3 regions of the Moritella sp. 36 genome follow, and region 1 is predicted to be linked to each of the others. Evidence: predicted binding sites of a transcription regulator. Region 1 holds the regulator's gene; each other region holds the start of a gene.
What was found. Region 1 encodes LexA, which represses DNA repair genes until DNA is damaged. Its sites were predicted from a motif close to TACTGTATNNNNATACAGTA; they were not measured.
Positions count from the first base shown of each region.

Region 2: dinB (DNA polymerase IV) is a predicted target of LexA. The motif match lies at 1,796-1,815, and genes of this name have one in related genera.
Region 3: dinG (ATP-dependent DNA helicase DinG) is a predicted target of LexA. The motif match lies at 2,871-2,890, and genes of this name have one in related genera.

Region 1 is NZ_CP056120.1:4,820,272-4,824,579, forward strand. It holds gene HWV03_RS21420 (chemotaxis protein CheA) at 1-1,131, opposite strand, end outside; gene HWV03_RS21425 (response regulator) at 1,134-1,496, opposite strand; gene HWV03_RS21430 (STAS domain-containing protein) at 1,506-1,793, opposite strand; gene lexA (transcriptional repressor LexA) at 2,049-2,672, opposite strand; gene plsB (glycerol-3-phosphate 1-O-acyltransferase PlsB) at 2,870-4,308, shown strand, end outside.
Region 2 is NZ_CP056120.1:4,308,380-4,312,687, forward strand. It holds gene cysD (sulfate adenylyltransferase subunit CysD) at 1-522, opposite strand, end outside; gene dinB (DNA polymerase IV) at 698-1,750, opposite strand; gene HWV03_RS19075 (hypothetical protein) at 1,958-3,058, opposite strand; gene ompW (outer membrane protein OmpW) at 3,491-4,138, opposite strand.
Region 3 is NZ_CP056120.1:3,407,317-3,411,624, reverse strand. It holds gene HWV03_RS15050 (sulfite exporter TauE/SafE family protein) at 1-718, opposite strand, end outside; gene dinG (ATP-dependent DNA helicase DinG) at 718-2,781, opposite strand; gene HWV03_RS15040 (response regulator transcription factor) at 3,240-3,938, shown strand; gene HWV03_RS15035 (ATP-binding protein) at 3,925-4,308, shown strand, end outside.

The DNA.
Region 1 (4,308 bases):
CATCCTAAGCAGTACGTTTTTACCTAATTTCCCACTTAGATCCCTTACCATTCTAGGTATACGATTAAAGGCGAATTGGATCGGCAACATTCTTATTTTCATCACACTGTCTTGCATCTCACGGGTATGCTGAGATAATTGAATCAAGCCTTTTTTAAACTCAGGTAGCCTCTCAGCAGAAAAATCCTGACCAAGCTCACCGAGCATCGCTTGGGTGATCACTAATTCACCGACCATATTGATTAACGCATCAACTTTATCGATTGATACTCGAATTGAATTTATTTCAGTCGGCGCGTTATTCATTATTGTTTTCGATACAACTGGAGTCATCACAGATTCGGCTAAAGCATGATCAGTATTACCATATTCTGCCTTTGAATTAGAGAAAGTATTAGAATGTATAATGATGATTGTTGAGTCATCTGCAACCCATTCGAATATTTCTTTTATTTGCGATTCACTGATGTTGCTAATTAATTCAAGTTCCCAGCTCACATAAATATCTTCTGGTAATAACACCTCCCATAATGGGAGGTCCGCAATCTTGGGAGTTACTTTTAGCTCGCCCATCTCCTGTAATTCAGCAAAGATTAAACGTGGCTCATTACCTTGTTTTAAAATATCCGGACCGGGAATAAAATTAATTAACCAATAACCGTCATCGTGTGCATTAGTTGCTAATTCGGCAACATCCGTCACCGCTATTTCATCACCATTCGGTAATGCTTGTTGATTCATATCTCTTTGCAAAAATTGGTTATATTGATACTTAAGCTCTTCTACAATGTCAGGGATTGATTCTAAATCACAGGCTAATAGTTGGACCCACTCTCTTAAACAATCAACAGTTTGTAAAAAAAGACTAATATGATCGTCAGTAAGGACTAAAGTCCCAGCGCGTAGATCATCTAATAATGTTTCTGCGACATGAGTAAATTCTGTCAGTTGATTAAAACCGAATGTGCCCGCGCCCCCTTTAATGGAATGAGCAACCCGAAAAATCGTATTAATCACTTCGCTATCAACTGCACCAGGCGTTAGCTTTAGCAATTCAGTTTCCATCACTTCTAACCCTTCGACACATTCTTCAATAAATACCTGTTGAAATTGTTTGAGATCGATATCCATGCTTACCTCAATACTTTTTGCACGGTAGCAATGAGCTTTTCAGGATTAAAAGGTTTAACGATCCACCCAGTCGCACCAGCAGATTTACCAGCCATCTTTTTATCACTACCCGATTCTGTGGTTAACATTAAGATAGGCGTAAATTTATACGCTCGCTCATTACGCAGTTGGCTAATTAAGCTAATACCGTCCATCCGAGGCATATTAATATCAGAAATAATAAGATCAAAATTCCCCATTTTAGCTTTTTCTAATCCATCCACACCATCAACGGCGGCATCGACGTGATAACCAGCCTGCTTTAGGGTAAATTGAACCATTTCACGAATGGATACCGAGTCATCTACAGCTAATATTCGTTTCATGAGAACACCTCATACTGATGCGTAATTAAAATATACGTCGAACCCCAGAGCTTGAACAACAGTCGTAAATTTATCCGATGGAGATAGAAAAATGAGGGTCGCATTATGTGTAATTAAATGTTGAGAATAAGCATAAAATAATTGGCAAGTGGCACTGTCTATGTGAGTCACATTACGCGCATCAAGTACTTGAGATGACGCTTTAATGGGGAGCTGATCAAGTATAACTTTAAGAGTGGAAATCGATGAAACATCGATCTTATCATCCAACGTCATAGCAATAACGTATTGTTCCATAAACTAATCCTATATTTGTACCAGCGTACCGACAAACAAATTAAATATTTATTTTTATATCTCATGTTGAGTATAGGAAAAGAAAAAATTAATAGGTAGAAGATGATCAGAACTGTGATGTTAAAGCAAGATTTGAAAACGATTTCTAAATTTAAAGATAGGGGATAAGAAATGAAAAAAGAAATATAAAGATAGATAGTCAGCAATAGGATTATTTACTATCTATCTTCAGGCTCGATGGGTAAGAAGGTGTGATTACATCCAATCGGTATTACGAATAATACCGACAGCGACACCTTCAATATCAAAATGTTGGAAATTTAAATCAACACGAATTGTGCTCATTTCATCATTCTCAGGGTGCAGTAAGATTTCACAGCCCTGCTGTTCAAAGCGCTTAACAGTTACTTCATCGTCAACACGCGCAACAACAACTTGGCCTTTACTGATATTTTTAGTTTTATGTACAGCTAATAAATCGCCATCCATAATCCCAATATTACGCATACTTTCGCCACGTACACGCAGTAAAAAATCTGCCGTTGGTGTAAACATTGAAGGGTCAACATTATAGTGTGCTTCAATATGTTCTTGCGCTAAAATTGGCTCACCGGCGGCAACCTGCCCAATTAAAGGTAAACCACTGTCATTACTGGCTTGCTCAGCATCAACCAACAAACGAATACCACGAGAAGTACCCGCAAGAATTTCGATATGGCCCTTTCGTGCTAATGCCTTTAAATGCTCTTCCGCAGCATTAGGTGAACGGAAACCAAGTTCCTTAGCAATTTCAGCTCGGGTCGGTGGCATACCAGTATTTTTAATATGTTGTTTAACTAATTCAAATACTTCTGCTTGTCTTTGTGTCAATGCTTTCATCATGAACCCTAACTGGTTTTATATACAGTTTCTTGTAATTATATACAGTATTGTCAAGTTTGCAATATATGCCTTGAGTATATCTGGATAATAATGAATTAATCGTTTGCTGGCGCTGAAACACAGATTTATGGCTACACATCTGATATTATTGGAGCAAGCACTCTCGCACTTTATACAACAGAATGATAACACCTATGCAACAAACACCGTCAATGTTAAGTCGAAGTTTCGTTAACGGCTTAGTTAAATCTCAGTACGTACCAGATAACCCCGTTGATGCGTTAAATCTAGATTTAACACGTCCTATTGTTTATGCTTTAAAAACTAAATCGATGACCGATCTCGTGGCATTACAGCGAGCTTGTAAAGAACGAGGCTTACCCGACCCGCTTACACCAATAAAAGTGAACGGGGTCATCATTCCCAGTTATGTTTGCTTAGATAATCCAGCGCCCCTCTTCGGCCGAGTAAAAGATACTGACGTATTTTTTGACGAATTCCAACAGCTATTACGCTTACATAAAGATGATAAAGCCCTTGATATTCAATTGATGCCAGTCGCATTGTTTTGGGGACGCGCCCCCGGTAAAGAAGGTCAAATACCACTACTATCATTAGCAAACAGTATTTCACCAAGCCGTTTACGTAAAACAATCATTGTGGGTCTTAACCGTAAAGATAACTTGGTTCGTTTTAACAAACCGGTATCACTGCGTTTCATGGCCGATCAGCACGGCACCGATGAAAAAATCGTACAGAAATTAATTCGTGTTGCTAAGATCCATTTCAGTCGTCAAAAATTAGCCGCATCAGGCCCTAAACTACCTAACCGCTACCAACTTGTTGAACAACTACTGCGTAATCCAGAAGTTAAAAAAGCCATTCAAGTTGAGATCGCTGAGCATAATATTTCAGCAACAAAAGCGGAAAAGCGAGCCAATGATTACATCGATGAAATTGCCAGTGATTTTTCGTATAAACTCGTAAAAAACACCAGTAATTTTATGAGCTGGTTATGGAATAAGATCTACAGCGGTATCAAAGTTAATAACGCCGAACAAGTGCGTAAACTTGCCGCCGACGGTCATGAAATTGTATTTATGCCTTGTCATCGTAGCCACATGGATTACTTACTTATTTCTTATGTTATTTACAATGAAGGTTTGATCCCACCACACATTGCCGCCGGTATAAATCTTAACTTCTTCCCTGCTGGCCCTATGTTCCGTCGTGGCGGCGCATTCTTTTTACGTCGTACGTTTAAAGGCAATAAACTTTATGCAACCGTATTCAGAGAGTACCTAAGCTTATTATTCTCAAAAGGATATTCAGTTGAATTCTTTACTGAGGGTGGCCGAAGCCGTACCGGACGTTTATTACCACCAAAAACCGGTATGCTTAACATGACATTACAAGCGATGTTAAGAGAACAAAGCCGACCTATTACATTAGTGCCGGTATATCTAGGCTACGATCATGTGATGGAAGTGAGTACCTACGTAAAAGAGTTATCAGGGGCTCATAAGAAAAAGGAAAGTATATTCCAAGTATTTGGGATCGCCAGAAAGCTTAAAAATTATGGCCAAGCATTTGTTAACTTTGGTGAACCGATCAACCTTAACCAATATTTAAA
Region 2 (4,308 bases), 510 kb from region 1:
CTGACCATTGTAAGTGCGCCACAATTCCGGGCGTTGATTTTTCGGGTCCCAACGATGGTTCTTATCACGGAATGAATAAACACGTTCTTTAGCACGTGATTTTTCTTCATCACGTCGTGCGCCGCCAAATGCCGCATCAAAACCGTATTTGTCCAGCGCCTGTTTAAGACCTTGGGTTTTCATTATATCGGTGTGCTTTGAGCTGCCGTGATCAAATGGACTACAGCCCATTGCAATCCCTTCAGGATTTTTGTGTACTAACAGATCAAAGCCGTATTTCGCAACCGTCTTGTCACGAAACTCAATCATTTCGCGAAACTTCCAGTTAGTATCAACATGCAATAATGGAAATGGGATTTTACCTGGGTAAAAAGCCTTACGAGCTAGGTGTAGCATCACAGACGAGTCTTTACCGATTGAATACATCATTACCGGATTATCAAACTCTGCCGCAACTTCCCTGATTATGTGGATACTTTCAGCTTCCAGCTGTTTAAGGTGGGTCAACCTCTGTTGATTCATCTTCTACTCCATCAGACCAAATTGGATAATTTCATATCGTTTGGATCAATATAGCCCTTTTACTTATAACCGCCAAAGAACATAAACTGATTTTTAATAACTTTTAGGAATATAGAAAGGTGAGAGATAAATTATAGAAAGATAAATAAAATTATCACATGAATTGAAAGCACAGCTAAAACAGTAGGTTATATTGTTCACTGTCGTTGTCTCCGGCAAGGCCGACATATAAACCAATTAAACGAATTCCACGCTGTTCTTGCTTTGTTAATGCTTGGGCAAACAAATCAGTAAAGAGATACTCATCGAGGTTGGTAATACTTTGCTCTGTACTGGTTAGCGTAAAATCATTAAACTTAAGCTTAACGCCTTGCTTAGTGATCCGCATTTCAGGAGAGGCTTTTTCTAGGCGCTGCAACAAGGTTTGATATAGCTGAGGAAATAACACCATGCACTGTTCTAGCGTGACAATATCTTCAGGTAGAGTAATCTCAACCCCCACCGACTTACGATGACGTTCATTACAAACAGGCCGATTATCAATGCCCTGACAGCGTTCCAATAAACTATGGCCTAGCTTTCCAAAACTCTCAATTATGTCTTCGGGTGGGAATTTAAGCACATCAGCGCAAGTATATAAACCAACACGATTAAGCTTTTGCCAAGTGACCTTTCCCACACCAGGGATCTTATTCAGTGGTAAATCTGCGACAAAGGATTTTACTTGTGAAGGCGTAATAACAAAGAGACCATTAGGCTTGTTAATATCGGATGCTACTTTAGCCAAAAATTTAACAGGTGCAACACCTGCAGACGCAGTAAGTGCTAACTCTGACTCAATGCTTTTACGAATATCTTCGGCAATTAACGTGGCACTACCAGAAAATAATTCACAATCCGTGACATCTAAATAAGCTTCATCTAATGATAGCGGTTCTATCAGATCGGTATAGCGAGAAAATATTTCATGGAGCTGGGCTGAGACTTCTTTATATACCTGCATACGTGACGGTACTAATGTTAGATCAGGGCAGAGCTGCATTGCTTTATAAGAGGACATGGCAGAGCGCACCCCATATTGGCGCGCAATATAGTTGCATGTTGCTATCACGCCACGACGATCACTCATGCCACCAATCGCAATAGGAATATCTTTGTAAGCTGGATTATCACGTATTTCTACATTGGCGAAATACGCGTCCATATCGATATGAATTATTTTTCTCATAAGCTTAACGAGTCATAACCAACTAAGTAGCACAGTACAAATAAGAACTGTATAAAAGACCAGTTAATTATAAATAAAATTAATGCAGAGAACAAATAATTAAATAATAAATTGAAGTGAATGAGGGTATATATTGAGCTGATATTTTATAGTTGATATTTATCCTTAATTTGCACATCCATGTACAAATTAAGGTTTTTTATAAAGTTAAATCAAATTTAATTTATCTACAATTGTCAGCCAGCCACCTGGTTCACGCATCAACTTATCCGCTCGACGATGCTCTCCGCCCAGTTTTAACTTGTGACCAGAGAAGTTAATTAATACTCTTTCCTTTTCTATTCTTCCAACTTGGGAAAATAACTCACGTACCATATCCAGAGCTGGAGTCTCTGGCTCATATACTTTCGATGAACTAGCGTTCATTTCATAAAACGCGCGATGATGTAATTTTTGAGCCGTCTCTTCAATATCAAAAGCCATTTTTGATAATCGACTAGCCATTGTCTGCCCATGTATAAAACTAACTGCAGCAGTGGCACCTCCTGCGACACTACCAGGGATAAGATCAGCTACCAGCGCGGCCGACTGCGATTCGAGTTTAAGTTTTTTAGCATCAATAATGACCTTGCAAAGATCACATACTTCACTCAAATGTTGGCCTTTACCTTTATACTGACTAAGTAATTTATTAAGCCTCACAAGATGTGCGATAGTCTTAGCATCAGAACGTCCATGACGAGTTGCACCTAGCACATTCACATGAGTAACAGCACTAAGCATACCACCACTAAACGAAACCGAATCACCGCATATTTTCTTCACCATCCGCTTCTTAAAATATGCGGTAGTCTTAGTATTCGAATATAAAATTGCATCAGCCGGAGAAAGTCGTGGGTTAGCTGTAAGTTGTGTGCCATTTCTGAAGTTTGTTTTCCATTCATAAATATTAGTAAGAGTGTCATGAACTAACATTAGCGGACCTAAAATAGTAGAAGCTGAAGCTTCCAAAGCTCCTCCACCTGTATACGCACTCTCTCCATCCCGAATATGTTTAGCAAGATCATTAAAACCATCTGCTGAATCTCCTATCCAACCAGCTATATCACCACGCCGATCGATAGCTAAGGGCCCTAATGACTTTACACGATCTAAAGCCTTTTGAGCCTTTGTGCTCGGAGGTGGATTCTGATTAGCACTTAATGCTGCAGCATTACTCGTAGCGCTTGTCGCAGTGGCTCCGACGCTCGCAATCCCTGCATTTGCCAGTACTGCATTTCTATTTCTTGCATTTTTTCTACCAAGCATAACTTTATTCTCTAATATGTCGAATTAATGAAAGCCTAAATATCTTCTCGGCATTTATTGACGTTTCACACTCGAAATTGCTTTTATTATTTGTCTTAATCAAACAGAAAATCGTCTGCCGTATTAATTTTACATCTCATCCATCACCGAAAACGCCAGTAATCGCATAGCTCGAGGTAGCAAATTTAGCGATAAGAGTACTAATAGCATACGTTGTCTATTACGGCTTCTGTGTAAGGGATTGTAATCTACGGCTTAAATGACACAGCCGAAACATGCATAATCAAAAACAGAACTGTATAAAAACGGATTAAGACAGGAGGAAATAATTGAACAAGGAAGGTGTAACGATAGGACATTATATTGAGCCACAAACAAAACAAGATGCTGATGCACCTTGTTATATCTAGAGAATTAAAACTGTAAAGCTAATTAAAATACATAACCGACGCTAACCATGTATACCAATGGATCGATGTCTGTTTTGATTTTTTTATCAACACCACCCGCTTTGAAGCTTACATCCGTATTAATATCCGCATACATGACTGAAGCATTTACTAACCACTTATCATTAATTTTATAATCAATACCAGCTTGTGCGGCTAAGCCAACCGAATTACTTAGATCCAAATCAGATAGACCAGCACCAGTCCCCGTGCCATTAAACTCAGTATCAAAGAACACCGTAAAATTAATACCGGCACCAATATAAGGGCGGAACTTAGAGCTCGCATCACCAAAGTAATACTGTCCCAGTAGCGTTGGTGGTAATTGTTTAACTTCAGCAATAACACCGACTCCCTCTAATGCAACCTCATGGGTGAACGGGCTAGCTGCAACCAGTTCAATACCAATATTATCTGTTGCCATATAAGTGAAGTTAAGTCCTAGCTGAGTATTATCACTCACTTTAAATTCACCTGAACCAAGTACATCATCACTTGACTCATTTGGTGCTACAACGATGGCGCCCGCACGAACAATAATATCCCCTTGCTGATGAGCAAAAGCTGGGGCTGCAAGCGTTGCTGATAATAGAGATGCGGTGATTAATCCTGATAATATGTTCTTGTTCATGTAGGCTCCATCAATTCGGGTATGTTTTTCATTTAAAATACAGTTTCATTACACTTGATGTTCTTTTGCATCATTTAATAACAAAACCTTAACTTAGGTATACTTTGCCACATTAAAAAAATACATATTTGATCCATATCAACCACAAGACAAATACCCATTAATAAGTA
Region 3 (4,308 bases), 1.4 Mb from region 1:
ATGGGCGAATGAACTTAGCCCCAAAATGAATAGCTGTATGTGCTCCAATGATCGCACCAACCATAATTGATAACCCCATGCTTAAACCCAGATACCAATTGATGTGACCAAGGTAAATAAAGGTCAGTAGGGAGGTGAAGTTACTGGTAAAGTTCATTGCTTTAGCAACACCAGAGGCAAATAGGATATTAAGTTTATACAGTGCCATTGTTGAGACAGTCCAAAATGCACCGGTACCTGGGCCAGCGACACCATCATAAAAGCCGATAATACACCCTTGTAAGCCCTGCTTTTTATGTAGTGCAGGGTTATCATCAGGTAAGGTTTCACCTGTGTGTTCTTGGGTTTTGCTAAAGATAGAATAGATAGCAGTAAAGATAATAATGACGGGTAATAATTTCTCTAGCCAAGCGGTGCTGATGACGTTAACTACGAAGGTACCAGATATAGCTCCGGTGGCTGTAAACAGAAATGATCGCCACCAAAATTTGGGATTAAATAAACGCTTCTTATAGAAGGTTATTGCTGCAGCGCATGAACCAAAACTGGCAGCCAATTTATTGGTACCTAATGCAAGGTGTGGGGGTAGGCCAGCACTGAGTAATGCGGGGACTGTTAATAAACCACCACCGCCAGCAATAGCGTCAATGAAACCAGCAACCAGCGCAACGCTGCATAAAATTATAAAAACCGAAGGTTCTAAACCAAGTTCTAACATCAAAACTCTATATTTCTTTTATAAGGGGGAAGCGAATTAAGCAATGCTGGTCCATAGCGTTTACTAACAACTCGACGATCAAGTAACGTAATTCTACCAGAATCTTTCTCTTTTCTCAGTAATCTACCACAAGATTGGATCAATTTTTTACTGGCTTCGGGAACTGAGACCTGCATGAATGGATTTCCACCAGATTTAGTGATCCATTCTGATTGCGCTTCTTCAACAGGGGAGGTCGGCACTGAGAATGGGATTTTAGTGATAATTAGATTTGTAAGTAAATCCCCAGGTAGATCAAGACCCTCAGATAAGCTACTGGTTCCAAATAAGATGCTGGTTTTATTTGCTTTCACGTTTTCTGCATGTTTTTGTAATTGTTCGGCACGTGAACTTTCTTTTTGTACCAATAGTTCTAATTTTGTTGTACTACGAATAATTTCAGCGACTTGATTCATTTGTCGGTACGAACTAAACAACACCAAAGATGCTTTTTTGTCCGGCAGTAAACTTGGGAGTTTTTCTGCTAATAACTCAGTGAAACCCTGTTCATTTGGTGCTAGTGCTAAATTAGGTATATATAGCTCTGCTTGTTCAAACTCAAACGGTGAGTCGAGTTGCAGGTGCTGCGCTGATTCATCATTTAATAAGCCGACTTGGCGGCGGAAATAATTAAAGTTGCCGAGTGAGGTTAATGTTGCTGAGGTCAAGATCGCAGCGCCACATTGCGACCACAACATGTGTTCTAGTTTACTGTCAACATCAATCAAGCTAGCTGCAAAGATATGGTCGTCTTGGCGAGTGCCACTTTTCTCTACCCATTTTGCCAGTGGTGTGCCTTTTGTTTCTTTAATCAGCATGTTCCACACTTGATGTAGATTCTCGATGCGTTGCAGGTAAAAACCCACTTCGGTAATGAGTTTATTTGCTTTAACTTGTGGCAACTGATCTTGTTTTACTTGTTCGGCAAGAATATCAACAATCTTTGCTGTTTGGCTAACGCCACGTTTGGTTTCATGATTCATGTTTGCTGCCAGTTCTGCTAACGATTCTGGTAGTTCACCATCAGCAAAGCGCCAAGAATCATCACTAAATTGGCGATCGTTAGCGGACATTAAACTGTGGACCTTGGTGAGTTCTTTACTGATAGTATTGATTGAACTGAGCAGTTTTGTGACCGGATCGGATATCTCGCTTGACGCGATAGTTTGCGTGAGTTGGCGCATTGATACCGCCATGGTCTGTAACCAGGCTTTTGCGCCGAGTACCGAAGCATGCGCTGACGAGAAATCACGGGTAATGCGTGGTAAATGATGGGCTTCATCCAGTACGTAATAACAGTCTTCTGGTTTTGGTAGAATAATGCCGCCACCAAGCTCTAAATCAGCTAATAATAAGGCGTGATTTACAATGAGCACGTCACATTGGTCCAAGGCTTCACGTGCTTTATGAAAAGGGCAATTACGGTGTGCGCTAAATGATTTACTGCAACTGTGACGGTCTGAAACAATTAATTGCCAAATATCGCCGGGGATCTGGGTGGGCCAACTGTCGATATCGCCTTTCCATTTACCTGCTGCGTAGGCCGTAAACATGCGCTTGATAAGCTGTAAATCGCGTTTTTTAGGAACTGTGGCTAAGTCAGCAAGTAGTTCTATTTGGTCATCAGCTTGCGAAAGCATGGCAAGCTTTTGTTCACAGCAATAACGCTGACGACCTTTCACCAAGGCAAACTCAAATTTAAGCCCTGATTGACGGCGAAAGAAAGGCAGTTCTTTGTGCAAAAGCTGCTCTTGTAGTGCAATGGTGGCTGTTGAAATGACGAGGGTCTTTTTCGCTTCGGTGGCGAGTGGGATCCCTGCAATCAAATAAGCTAATGATTTACCTGTTCCTGTACCTGCTTCGGCTATAATTAAACGACGATTTTTATCAAAATTACCGGCGAGGGTTTTTGCCATTTCAGCCACAAGGATATTTTGTGATTTACGGACTGCAAAGTCAGGCAGTGAATCGCGGATGTTCTGATAAACATCACGAATAGCTTGTTTACTCTTATCTGAAAGCATGTTTACTCTTATCTGAAGCATGCTTGCTGTTTCTGCAAGCACGATTTAAAGCCAAGGTCATTAGGATTGTATTTTAGCGTAATTATACCGTCTGTATAGATATTAAGTAGGGGAACACTGATAAAATCACAGTAGTTTATAAAAATATTGACTGGCTGCTTGATTACTACTGACAAAGCTGACAAAGCTGACAAATTAGAGACTGAAAGCTTACGTTTTGTTTTATATGATTGCGTTGTTATTCATACGTCATAGTGTAAAGGCATTCATATAACTAAATTCGTTAGTATTACAGTATTGTTAGGGTTATTATTTGATCGCTATACTTGGGTTATACCGAAAAATTACAATATTCATACCATTAGACTAAATGATAGTGAACTAAACTTACCTAGCGCTTAAGTGTTTTCTTATCCCTGTATTTTACTTATTTATAATGACATAAGGTTTCTTTGAACATGTTAGAAAATGGCAAAAAACACATTTTAATTGTTGAAGATGATTTAGAGATTTGTCGTCTTCTCGACATGTTTTTACGCACTAAAGGATATAAAGTATCACTTAGCAATAATGGTACAGATGGACTCGCCGATATCATCAGATTACAACCTGATCTGGTGGTATTGGATATTATGATGCCGGGTATGAACGGTATTGAAGTGTGTAAGCAAAGTCGTGAAACTTATACTGGGCCTATTATTATGCTTACCGCTTGCAGTGAAGAAATATCTGAGATTGCAGCGTTGGATACGGGCGCTGATGGTTATCTGCATAAACCGTTACGACCGCATATTTTACTCTCTCATATTGAAGCATTGTTACGCCGCGAAAGCAGAAGTAAGAAAAATGATAATGCGTTAAGTCATACTGGTACGTTAACGATAGATACATTGAAGCGTTTGGTTACCCGTGATAATGAAGAGATTATCTTAACCGGTGCAGAATATGAAATGTTGGAATATTTAGCAAAACAAGCGGGAACAATTGTTAGCCGTGATGAGTGTTATCAAGCATTAAAAGGGGTTGAATTTGATGGCTTGGATAGAGCACTCGACATGCGCTTATCCAGTTTACGTAAAAAGATAAAAGATGATGTAGCACCGTATCAAATTATCAAAACAATTCGCTGTAAGGGCTACCTTTTTGTTAAACAATAATATATTGACTAATCTCAATCGAGTAATAAACCGTAATAAGGGTCATACACTTTTTTTTAAGCTGTATCTCAGTATTACGACCGTAATCATTGGTAGCATAGTATTATTTGTAATCATCATTTACAATTATTTTAACAATGCTGAATTTGTATACAATGCTAATTTTGTTGCACGTTTACTGGATAATTTTGAGGAAGGTAGTGAACGCTGGGATATGGAAGTGGATCTATTAAGCCAATTCACGGGTTTTTCAATTCAAACGTTATCCGCGAAAGAAGTATTAAAATATCACCAACGACATGAATTATTGGATGTTATTGATCAGGATAATGATACACCACCTTTACCTATTGGTATTGGTTGGGGCGGC